DNA from 2 places in the Oceanobacillus sp. MO10714A genome. Region 1 is predicted to be linked to the other one. Evidence: predicted binding sites of a transcription regulator. Region 1 holds the regulator's gene; the other holds the start of a gene.
The links. The regulator NrdR, encoded in region 1, represses ribonucleotide reductase genes. The targets are predictions, from matches to a motif close to AACACNATATATNGTGTT.
Positions count from the first base shown of each region.

Region 2: the regulator NrdR is predicted to act here: its motif matches at 3,317-3,334, upstream of nrdD (anaerobic ribonucleoside-triphosphate reductase).

Region 1 covers NZ_JAXHDC010000002.1:21,390-27,037, forward strand. The annotation lists gene mutM (DNA-formamidopyrimidine glycosylase) at 1-817, shown strand, start outside; gene coaE (dephospho-CoA kinase) at 831-1,439, shown strand; gene SPD53_RS02570 (glyceraldehyde-3-phosphate dehydrogenase) at 1,614-2,648, shown strand; gene nrdR (transcriptional regulator NrdR) at 3,030-3,512, shown strand; gene SPD53_RS02580 (replication initiation and membrane attachment family protein) at 3,529-4,884, shown strand; gene dnaI (primosomal protein DnaI) at 4,910-5,648, shown strand, end outside.
Region 2 covers NZ_JAXHDC010000026.1:2,243-7,890, reverse strand. The annotation lists gene mmgD (citrate synthase) at 1-743, shown strand, start outside; gene SPD53_RS12820 (bifunctional 2-methylcitrate dehydratase/aconitate hydratase) at 783-2,222, shown strand; gene prpB (methylisocitrate lyase) at 2,256-3,158, shown strand; gene nrdD (anaerobic ribonucleoside-triphosphate reductase) at 3,392-5,335, shown strand; gene SPD53_RS12805 (4Fe-4S cluster-binding domain-containing protein) at 5,356-5,648, shown strand, end outside.

The DNA.
Region 1 (5,648 bases):
ACCAGAGGTAGAAACGATAAAGCGAACACTTGAACATTTAACCATTGGGAAGACAATTGAAACAGTAGAAGTTCATTGGGGAAAGATTATCAAGCATCCCGATGATGTGGAACAATTTAAACATTTGCTAGTCGGCCAAACGGTTCAACGGTTGGGTCGGAGAGGGAAGTTCCTCTTATTTTATTTGGATGATTACTGCCTCGTTTCCCATTTACGTATGGAAGGAAAATATAGAGTCCTACCGGAAGAAACAGAGAAGGATAAACATACGCATGTTATTTTCACATTTACAAACGGGGAAGCACTGCATTATCATGATGTGCGCAAATTTGGTACGATGCATCTCTATCCGATTGGGGATGAGATGACACACGATCCACTCCGTAAATTAGGGCCGGAGCCATTCGATTCGTCCTTTAGTTTTCCCTATTTTAAAGAGAAGCTGAACAAGACGGAACGATTGATTAAAGCAGTATTGCTTGATCAATCAGTCGTAACAGGGTTGGGTAATATTTATGTGGACGAGACATTGTATAAAGCGGGCGTACACCCGATGAGAAGGGCGAACACATTAAAAGACAGTGAGATTGAAAAAATTAAAGATGCTGCAATCATCACCTTGACAGAAGCGGTAGAAGCGGGAGGCACAACGATCCGTTCCTACGTGAATTCTGAAGGGGAAATGGGCATGTTCCAGCAGAAGCTGTTTGTCTACGGCCAGGAAAATGAACAATGCACAGACTGCGGACAAAAAATAGTAAAAATAAAAGTGGCTGGCAGAGGAACACATTTATGTACCAAGTGCCAGCCTCTCTAAGGGGTGAGATTTTTTGAGTTTAGTCATCGGATTAACCGGAAGTATAGCGACAGGAAAAAGTACCGTTGCCAAGATGTTTCGACAACTTGGCATCCCAGTTATCGATGCTGATATATTGGCAAGAGAAGTAGTGGAGCCAGGAGAAGACGCTTATAAAGAAGTGATTGAAACCTTTGGAGAGGATATCCTGCTCGAAGATAAGACGCTTAACCGGAAACAGCTCGGTGAAATTGTGTTTACCGACGAGACGAAGCGGAAACAATTAAACGGCATCGTCCACCCTGCCATTCGGAAAAAAATGCTTGAGAAAAGGGATCACTTCATCCGTGAGGGTAATCAATGTGTTGTTCTGGATATTCCATTACTGTTTGAGAGTAAGCTTCAAGAATTTGTAGATAAGGTTCTCGTCGTGTATGCCGATCAAGAGATTCAGTTACAGCGTTTAATGGCGAGAAATGAGTTTACAGAAGAAGAAGCAATGCAACGCATCCAGTCGCAAATGCCAGTAAAGGAAAAAGCAAGTCTTGCTGACGCGGTAATTAATAATAATAGCACGAAGGAAGAAACATATGAACAGCTGCGGCAGTTGCTAGAAAAGTGGCAAATACTTGAAGTTAATTGACTTAGCAGTGCCGTAATAAAATGGATTGCATAAGATACGAATAAGGTAACCAACTTTCTTAATATTAAAACATCTGGATTATGATGAAAATAGCACACATTCCAAGTTTAATGTGTTATACTAATTTCAGTAATACATAATAAAGTATAACTTATTGGGAGGAATGGGGTAAAGATGGGTAAAATTCGTATTGCAATTAATGGGTTTGGACGTATCGGGAGAATGGTGTTCCGCCAGGCTATGGTGGATGAACAATTTGAAGTTGTAGCAGTCAATGCAAGCTACCCGCCCGAAACGTTAGCGCATTTAATTAAATATGATAGTGTTCATGGTATTTTTGAAGGGGAAGTGAAAGCGCTTGACAATGCGCTGCAAATTAACGGTAAAGAAGTTAAGCTTGTCAGTTCCAGGGAGCCGGATAAGTTGCCTTGGAATGAACTTGATATAGATGTTGTTATTGAAGCAACAGGGAAGTTTAAGACAAATGAAACAGCAGGATTACATCTTCAGGCAGGTGCGAAAAAAGTTGTCATTACGGCACCTGGTAAAGAAATCGATAAAACTATCGTTATCGGTGTAAATGATGAAGAATATAACGGAGATATCCACCATATTGTATCAAACGCATCATGTACAACTAACTGTTTAGCACCAGTCGTAAAAGTCCTTGATGACCGTTTCAAAATTGTTAACGGATTAATGACTACAGTCCATGCATTCACAAACGATCAGAAGAACTTGGATAATCCTCACAAAGACCTTCGCCGTGCTCGTGGCTGTACACAATCCATTATTCCAACTTCTACAGGAGCCGCAAAAGCACTTGGCGAAGTATTACCACATTTGAATGGTAAATTGCATGGAATGGCTTTACGTGTTCCAACTCCAGACGTATCGCTCGTTGACCTAGTTGTTGATGTAGAAGAAAGCGTTACGGTGGAAGAAGTGAATGGTGCCTTTAAAGAAGCGGCTGCAAGGGACTATAACGGTATCATTAGCTATACGGAGGATCCGCTTGTGTCAATCGACTTTACAACTACCGATTCATCAGCTATCGTTGACGGATTATCAACGATTGTAATGGAGGATAAAAAGATTAAAGTCCTTGCTTGGTATGATAATGAATGGGGCTACTCTGCACGCGTCCTTGATTTGGCGAAACTAGTTGGTGAATCACTATTGTACAAACAAACTGCTAAAATTTCATAAAGTGAAACTCATTCAGTGGGGGTATTACAGACCGTTCATGCGTGATAAATCAAACTGCTATAAAGATGCATTTTCCGTTCCGGGGGCAGCCGAACGAAGATGCATCTTTTTATTGTATAAGAAACTAAAAAGTGAAACTTCATTCAGTGGGAAATTCCTTCTCTCCTGTTTAGATGTGGGGGGAATATAGACCGTTCATGCGTGATAATAAAAATGCTGTGATAACTTAGGTATCCAGGGCTGGCCATGTCCGGATTTTAATCGAATAGAAGATTTTACGGAAACATGTTAAAATAAAGGATATATTATTTTTTACATTTAGAAGTGTAGGCTTCTATCCTAATAAATGAAACTTGTTTGAAGGTAGAGAGGTGAGCGAAGTTGCGTTGTTCAAACTGTAATTATAAAAATACAAAAGTAACCGATTCCCGTCCGATAGAAGACGGAAGAGCGATTCGGCGCCGAAGAGAATGTGAACGATGTGGTCAGCGTTTCACAACATTTGAACGGATGGAGGAAGTTCCATTAATCGTCGTTAAAAAAGACGGTATGCGTCAAGAATTTTCTCGGGATAAGCTGACCCGCGGATTAATCCGTGCCTGTGAGAAACGACCAGTTCCGGTTGAAACGATGGAAGAGATTGCTCTTGAGGTTGAAAAAGGACTGAGGAATCTTGGTTCATCAGAAGTGGACTCGGAATTAATCGGGGAAATGGTGATGGAAAGACTCTCTAAGGTTGATGAAGTGGCCTATGTTCGCTTTGCCTCTGTCTATCGTCAATTCAAAGATGTTACTGTTTTTCTAGATGAATTGAAAGAATTGATTAATGCGGAAGAACAAGATGAAGCGGAAAAGGAAGAATAAAAAGGGTGAATATCCAGTGAAAAGCATAGGACAGCTATTACCTGTTGATGGGTATTTTGTTCGAATGGATAAAGCATTACCAGTTGATTATCTGCAATCTTTAACACATTTGTACCAACCGCTTATTGGTACAGAGCCACTTATGCTTTATTTAACCCTTACGAATGAAGTATCCTTGCAGGAAGAAGGAATACCGCAAACACATCATACGTTAATGAATTACATGATGCTGCCACTAGATAGAATTTATGATGCCCGTTTAAAGCTGGAAGCTATCGGCTTATTACGTACGTTTAAACAAGAAATGGACGAGTTTACAATTTACACGTATAACTTGCAATGTCCGTTTGATTCAAAAAGTTTCTTTGAAGAAGCAATGTGTTCATCCCTGCTTTATCATCACCTTGGTGAGCAGAAATTCAACCAGCTAAAAGATCTTTTCGCAAAAGACAGTGTACCGGAAGCTGGCGAGAATATTACTGCAGATTTCCAGGAAGTATTCCAGACTACCCCTAAAGAAGGAATGGTTCAAGTGACTGTTCATGAAGATGAAGCAGTAGCCGTTGAGGAAGACGGGACAGTAGACTTCCAGTGGCTGGAACAGATGCTGAAGCAACGGATGATCCCTGTTTATCGTGTTCTGACGAAAGAAAACCGTAAGTTGATTGCTCATATGCTCATTCTCTATGAATTGGAAAGCTTTGAGATCGATAAAGCCGTTAATTGGTCATTAAATGAGGAGAATTATCTCGACAGGGAAGAATTTAAACAGGCTTGCCATGACATTTATCGAGCAAAAAGCAATAGTCAGCCAATCCGTCTTGTGGAAAAGAAAGAACTTAATAAGCAAGTAATCAAAGCGGAAGAACCGGAAAAGCCACTTACAAGAGAAGATTTATTAATTCGTGAGTTAGAAACAATTACGCCGAAACAATTACTGGAAGATTTATCAAGTGGAAGTTCCGCTTCGGCTCAAGATCTGAAGCTGATCAGCGATGTGATGACGAATCAAGGGCTTCCGCCAGCTGTTATGAATGTTCTCATCCATTATGTGCTATTGCAGACAAACATGAAATTGTCCAGAGCTTATCTCGAGAAGATTGCAAGTCACTGGTCTCGGGCGAAATTACAGACAGCAAGGGAAGCTATGGAATTTGCGAAGAAGGAAAAGGCCAGTTATGAAGAAGCGAAGGCAAAGCGGGCGCGGAATCATCAAGGTAATTACGGGCGTGCGTCAAATAATGATATTGTTCCAGATTGGTATAAGTCAGGGAAACATAAAGAGAAAAAAGAAGAGAAAGAATCCCCTGCAATGAACAAGGAGCAATGGAAGGTCGCAAAGTTGCTGCAACAATATTCAGAAGGAAATTAAACCAGTCTTTAAAAGGGTGATTTTAGTGAAACCAATACAATCGAACTTAAAAGCGTGGATGAACAAAAGCGAAAGTTTTAAAGAAAATTATCAAAAAATGAAACAAGAGTTGCTTCAAGATCCAGAAATCAAAGAATTCCTCGCTATTCACCCGGAATTGGGGCAAGAAGAGATTGATAAAAACCTGATTAAACTATATGAGTTCAAATCCCAATCAAAGCAATGCGATCACTGTGCTTCTTTTGGTGAATGTAAAAACATGATTCAAGGATACTCGCCTATTCTGCAAGTGACAGGGGATGAAATTCATATCCGTTATGAGAAATGCCATAGCAGATTACTCGCTGAAAAGGAACAGGAGCAGAATAAATTAATTCAAAGTTTATACATGCCAAAAGAGATTTTGCAAGCGAGATTTTCCGATATTGATAATGATTCATCCAGGACGCAAGTGCTCCTAAAGATATTCGACTTCCTGGAACAAGCAAAATATGAGATTCCGAAGAAGGGAATATACTTACATGGAATCTTCGGTGTAGGGAAAACCTTCCTGCTAGGAGCTCTCGCGAATGAATTAAAAAAATACAATATATCATCAACGATTATTTATATGCCGGAATTCGTAAGAGAAATGAAAGCATCATTGAAAGATGATTCCGTCAACGAGAAGATGGATCTATTTAAAACGACGGATATTCTCATGCTAGATGATATAGGTGCTGAAATGCATTCCGCATGGTTTCGGGATGAAATTTTAAGTTCCA
Region 2 (5,648 bases), on a different contig from region 1:
AACGGGCCTATCAATTATTAGGGCAACTACCGACGATTACGGTTAATAGTTATCGAATTTTCCACGGGGAGGAGCCAATTTATCCGCAAGCCGATTTATCCTACAGTGCAAACTTTTTAAACATGATTACCGGAAAGAAACCAAGTGATTTAGAAGCAGCGATTTTTGATCGTTTGCTCCTTTTATATAGCGAGCATGAAATGCCGAATTCCACCTTTACTGCAAGAGTAATTGCCTCTACGAACTCGGATATCTACGGCGCATTAACCGGAGCAATTGCCTCGTTAAAAGGGAATTTGCATGGCGGAGCGAATGAAGCGGTGATGTATATGCTAAATGAAGTGCAAACCGTAGAAGAATTTGAGGAATTACTTCTAAATAAGCTGCAACAAAAGGAAAAAGTGATGGGATTTGGTCACAGGGTTTATATGAAGAAAATTGATCCGAGAGCCCTTATTACGAAAGAAGCTCTCCGGCAGCTCTGCATGCGAGATGGCGATTATTCCCTGCTAGAGATGTGTGAAGCTGGCGAGAGAATAATGGAAAGGGAAAAAGGGCTTTATCCGAATTTAGACTATTACGCAGCGCCCGTGTACTGGAAACTGGGAATACCGATTCCGCTTTATACACCTATTTTCTTCAGTGCACGGACAGCTGGATTAGCTGCTCATGTCATTGAGCAGCACAGTAATAACCGGCTTTATAGACCTCGTGTGAACTATATCGGTGCACGTTACGCTTAGTCAATCATGGATAAAAAATGGAAATGGAGAGGACAAATGATGCTACAAACAGATGATTATCAAAAAACAGACATGTTAATAGAAGAAATCACGGATTATGTATTAAATAAGGATATTACGAGTGAAGAAGCTTTTCAAACAGCGCAATATGTATTACTCGATACGTTGGGCTGTGGTATTTTAGCGCTTGATTATCCTGAATGTACGAAATTGCTTGGACCAGTCGTGCCAGGGACAATTGTTCCGAATGGGGCGCGAGTTCCCGGAACTTCTCATGTACTTGACCCTATTCAAGCAGCGTTCAATATTGGAGCGATGATTCGCTGGCTCGACTATAATGATACATGGCTTGCTGCGGAATGGGGCCATCCATCCGATAACTTAGGCGGAATTCTCGCGGTTGCTGATTACCTTAGCCAAGTAAGAATTCAGAAGGGGAAAGAACCGCTTAAAGTTGAAGAAGTACTGGAAATGATGATCAAAGCACATGAAATCCAAGGGGTGCTTGCGCTCGAGAATAGTTTGAATCGGGTAGGACTTGATCATGTCCTTTTTGTTAAGATAGCATCAACAGCTGTTGTCACGAAAATGCTTGGTGGTGGACGGGAAGAAATAACGAATGCACTTACGAATGCTTGGATTGATAATGGAAGCTTACGAACGTATCGTCATGCCCCGAATACTGGATCACGAAAATCCTGGGCCGCTGGTGACGCAACGAGTAGAGCAGTACGCCTAGCGTTGATGGCCATGCAAGGTGAAATGGGTTATCCAACTGCACTTAGTGCTCCGGGTTGGGGATTCCAAGATGTTTTATTTAATAAGAAAGAACTATTGCTTAGTCAGCCGCTGGATAGTTATGTAATGGAAAATGTGTTGTTCAAAGTTTCCTTCCCAGCTGAATTTCATGCACAAACAGCAGCAGAAGCAGGCGTACAGTTACATCCAGAAGTCGCTAGTCGCTTAGAGGAAATAGATAAAATTACGATTACAACTCATGAATCTGCTATTCGCATTATTGATAAAAAAGGACCTTTGAATAATCCGGCAGACCGGGATCACTGTTTACAATATATAACGGCTATCGCCCTGCTTGAAGGAGATATACGGGCAGAACATTATGAGGATGATTTTGCAGCAAATCCAATCATTGATATTCTGCGTGATAAGATGATCGTCGTAGAAAATAAAGAATATACAAAGGACTATCTAGATCCTGCTAAACGTTCAATCGCGAATGCTGTTCAAGTTCATTTTAAAGACGGGTCATCGACAGAAGAAGTAGAACGCGAGTATCCATTAGGGCACCGCTTCAGACGTGAGGAAGCCATTCCGAAAATAATGGAGAAGTATACGGAAAACTTAGCAACCCATTATACAGATAAACAACGCAAGAAGATTGAAGCGATAAGCTATGATTATGAAAAGTTAGCAAACATGAATGTGAATGAATTTGTTGAGTTATTTCTTATAAATTAATACGTGTCAATGATGGAGAAGGAGGACGCAGGTATGGCGTGGATTGTGGATCAACTGTCAACACAGAAGGAATTAGCTGAAAAATTAAAAGAAGAAATGGAAGCGGAGGATATTTTACAAATACCGGGGGCACATGATGCGATGGCTGCCTTAGTTGCAAGGGACGCAGGTTTCTCCGTTTTATATTTATCTGGCGGAGCTTATACGGCGAGCAGAGGACTGCCGGATCTTGGTATCGTTACAGCAACAGAGATAGCAGAACGGGCAAGGGATCTTGTCAGAGCAACGAATTTACCAGTACTCGTTGATATTGATACAGGGTTTGGCGGTGTATTAAACGTGGCACGCACAGCGCGGGAAATGGTGGAAGCAAATGTAGCTGCCGTTCAGATTGAAGACCAGCAGCTTCCCAAGAAATGTGGACATTTAAATGGAAAACAGCTCGTTACGACAGAGGAAATGGTACAAAAGATTAAAGCAATTAAAGAAGTTGCTCCTTCCTTAGTTGTCGTCGCCAGAACGGATGCACGGGCGGTGGAAGGACTAGATGCAGCAATCCGGCGCGCAGCAAGTTATGTTGAAGCTGGTGCCGATGCAATCTTCCCTGAAGCTTTACAAACGGATGAAGAATTCCGTCTGTTTGCTGAAAAAGTGGATGCCCCGTTGCTGGCGAATATGACGGAGTTTGGGAAGACACCATTTATTACTGCAGAAGAATTTCAGAATATGGGCTTCCGTATGGTCATTTATCCGGTAACTTCTTTGAGAGTAGCAGCAAAGGCATATGAACGGATCTTTACCCTAATCAAAGAGCAAGGCTCGCAAGCAGATGGTGTATTTAATATGCAGACGAGAAAAGAACTATACGAAACGATTTCTTATGATGACTTTGAAGAATTAGATCAGACGATTGCGAAGACAGTATTAGAAGACTAGTCTATTGAAAAAGATAGGTGCCAAAGAGGAATTTGCCTCCGCACCTATCTTTTTCAAATTAGTTAAAAATGCAGGGGACCGTGAGTAACCTCACAAAACTGTCAAATAGTCGTACTCTTTTCGACGCAATCTATATATAGTGATGGAAGTCACTTAGTGGTACAATATATTGTGTTAAGGTGAAGGTGGTTCATCAAGTTATGGATTAAAATGTCTAAAGGAGAGGGATTAATATGTTCCAAAGTACAATGGATATTGTTCAGAAATTCACATCACAGCAAGAGAATAAGCAAACAGATTATTTAAGACATGAAAATAGTAATTATGTCTATTCCTTACCACTTTTAAGGCACAATCTAACGAATCATGCAGAGGAAGAATTTTTATTTACACAAATTCTACCACCAAGAATGAAAGAGCTTTATGATGACGGTGTCGTTTATGTCCATGACAAACAGCTTGCCCCGTATTGTGTATCCATCAGTTGTATGGATATCGCGACAAAAGGAATTCCAACGCTTGCTAAAAACATGATTACTTCTAAACCAGCGAAGCGGATACCTACTTTACTCAGGCATTTCAGTAATGTTGTTACATTAGTATCCCAACAGGTTTCCGGTGCGGTGATGTTGGCACAGCTTTCTACCATTACAGCTTCTTATTTATTCGATGAAGAAAGCAGGGGCACTACGTATACTGATGAGGAATTAGCAGAACTGTTTCAAAGTCTGATTTGGGAGCTTAATATGCCGCTTCGGTCCGGAGCTCAGAGTAGTTTTTCAAATATTACGTTAGAGTTTGGGAAGCCGTCTGAGGAAATCAAGGATGAATACGTTGTAATCGGCGGAGAAGGAAGGAATATACAATATAAAGATATTCCAGAGGTTTACTTTGACCGAATGAACCGGGCAATTATTGAGGTAATGAGGAACGGAACAGGAAGCAATGGCATTCCATTTACCTTCCCATTATTAACGGTGCAAATTGATGATTACTTCAATTATGAAAATCCCGTGTTTATCGAACTATTGGATAAAATGTATCAATGGGGTGGTGTCTATTTCGAAAACTTTAAAACAAAGCCATTTGAAGATCCGTATTATAAAACTCTGAATCCGCTAATCCAGGCGAAAGATCCTGAAGTGAGCAGAAGTCTTTGCTGCAGACTGCAAATTAATTTAGAAACGCTCTCGAAAGCTGGAGGAGGCGTGTTCGGATCATCAACCGGTTCAACAGGCGCTGTCCAAGTACTGAATTTAAATATGAACCGAGTTCTTCTGGAATTCGGACATGATATGGAACTTGTGAAAGTGAAGATCCGTGAATATATGGAAGTCATGCAAGAAGCGCATATGGCAAAAAGAAAATGGATAGAAGCGAACAAAGAATTATATCCTACTTTCTTTGCTTATAATAAAGATTTAAAAAACTATTTTAACGTGTTTGCCCTTACAGGTATGAATGAAGGATTAATTAACTTAGGATATCAAGACGGGATGAAAGATAAAGCTGGCAAAATGGTTGCTCATGCTATTATGCAATATATGACCGAGATTGTAAATGAATTCATTGTACGCGATAAAGTTGCCTGCGGGATTGAATATGCACCAGCTGAAAATGCAGCGATTAAATTAGCCCGCCATGACCTGAAATGGGGAAAAGCAAACGAGCGGGAAGTGTTTGTACAAGGTGAAGGAGAGAATCCATATTTGACGAGCGGTTGTATGACGCCATTTTCGGAAGAGGATTTTCTGGAACAGTTGGAGAATAGCGCTGAATTTCAAGGATATGCAACCTCTGGAAGTGTTTTACACCACTTCTTGGAAGCGAAGGTAAAACCGGAAAGTTTGGCGAAATATTTGGATAAAATCTTTGAGAAGCCGATCAATTATATTACATTAACACCGACGATTACTTCTTGCATGGAGTGTGGCCAAAGAATCGTTGCGGAAGATGCAAAAAATATAGATCAGTGTCCGGTCTGCGATTCAGAAGATATTGCGACCTTCAGCAGAGTGATCGGGTATTTGAAAATGATCTCAAGAAACAGGATCCACGTCGATGAGAAGGGCTATTATGAAGGAAAATATAATTTCTGGTCTAAAGCAAGAAGGCATGATTGGACCATTAGAAAAAGATTGAAAGAAGATGCGTTAAAGGAGGTTGTTCGTCGTTAATACACGGTGAACATATGATAATGAAACTATATAATACCTTTATTCGCACATTTACCGATTTGCCTGATCATACGGCTTTATTGATTCATTCTTTATCTGGTTGTCCACTCCATTGTTTCGGGTGTCATAATTATGATGAAATCGTTGCAAACACACCGAAAGAATATAAAACGCTAGATGATCTTTATGACTATTTAAAGAAAAGTGGTTTTCTGTTTGATGCAATTATGTTCAGCGGTGGGGAATTCCTCATTAACCCATTGGACAAGGTTTGCGATTTATTGAGGCAAGTAAGAAATCTTTTTGATGGGAA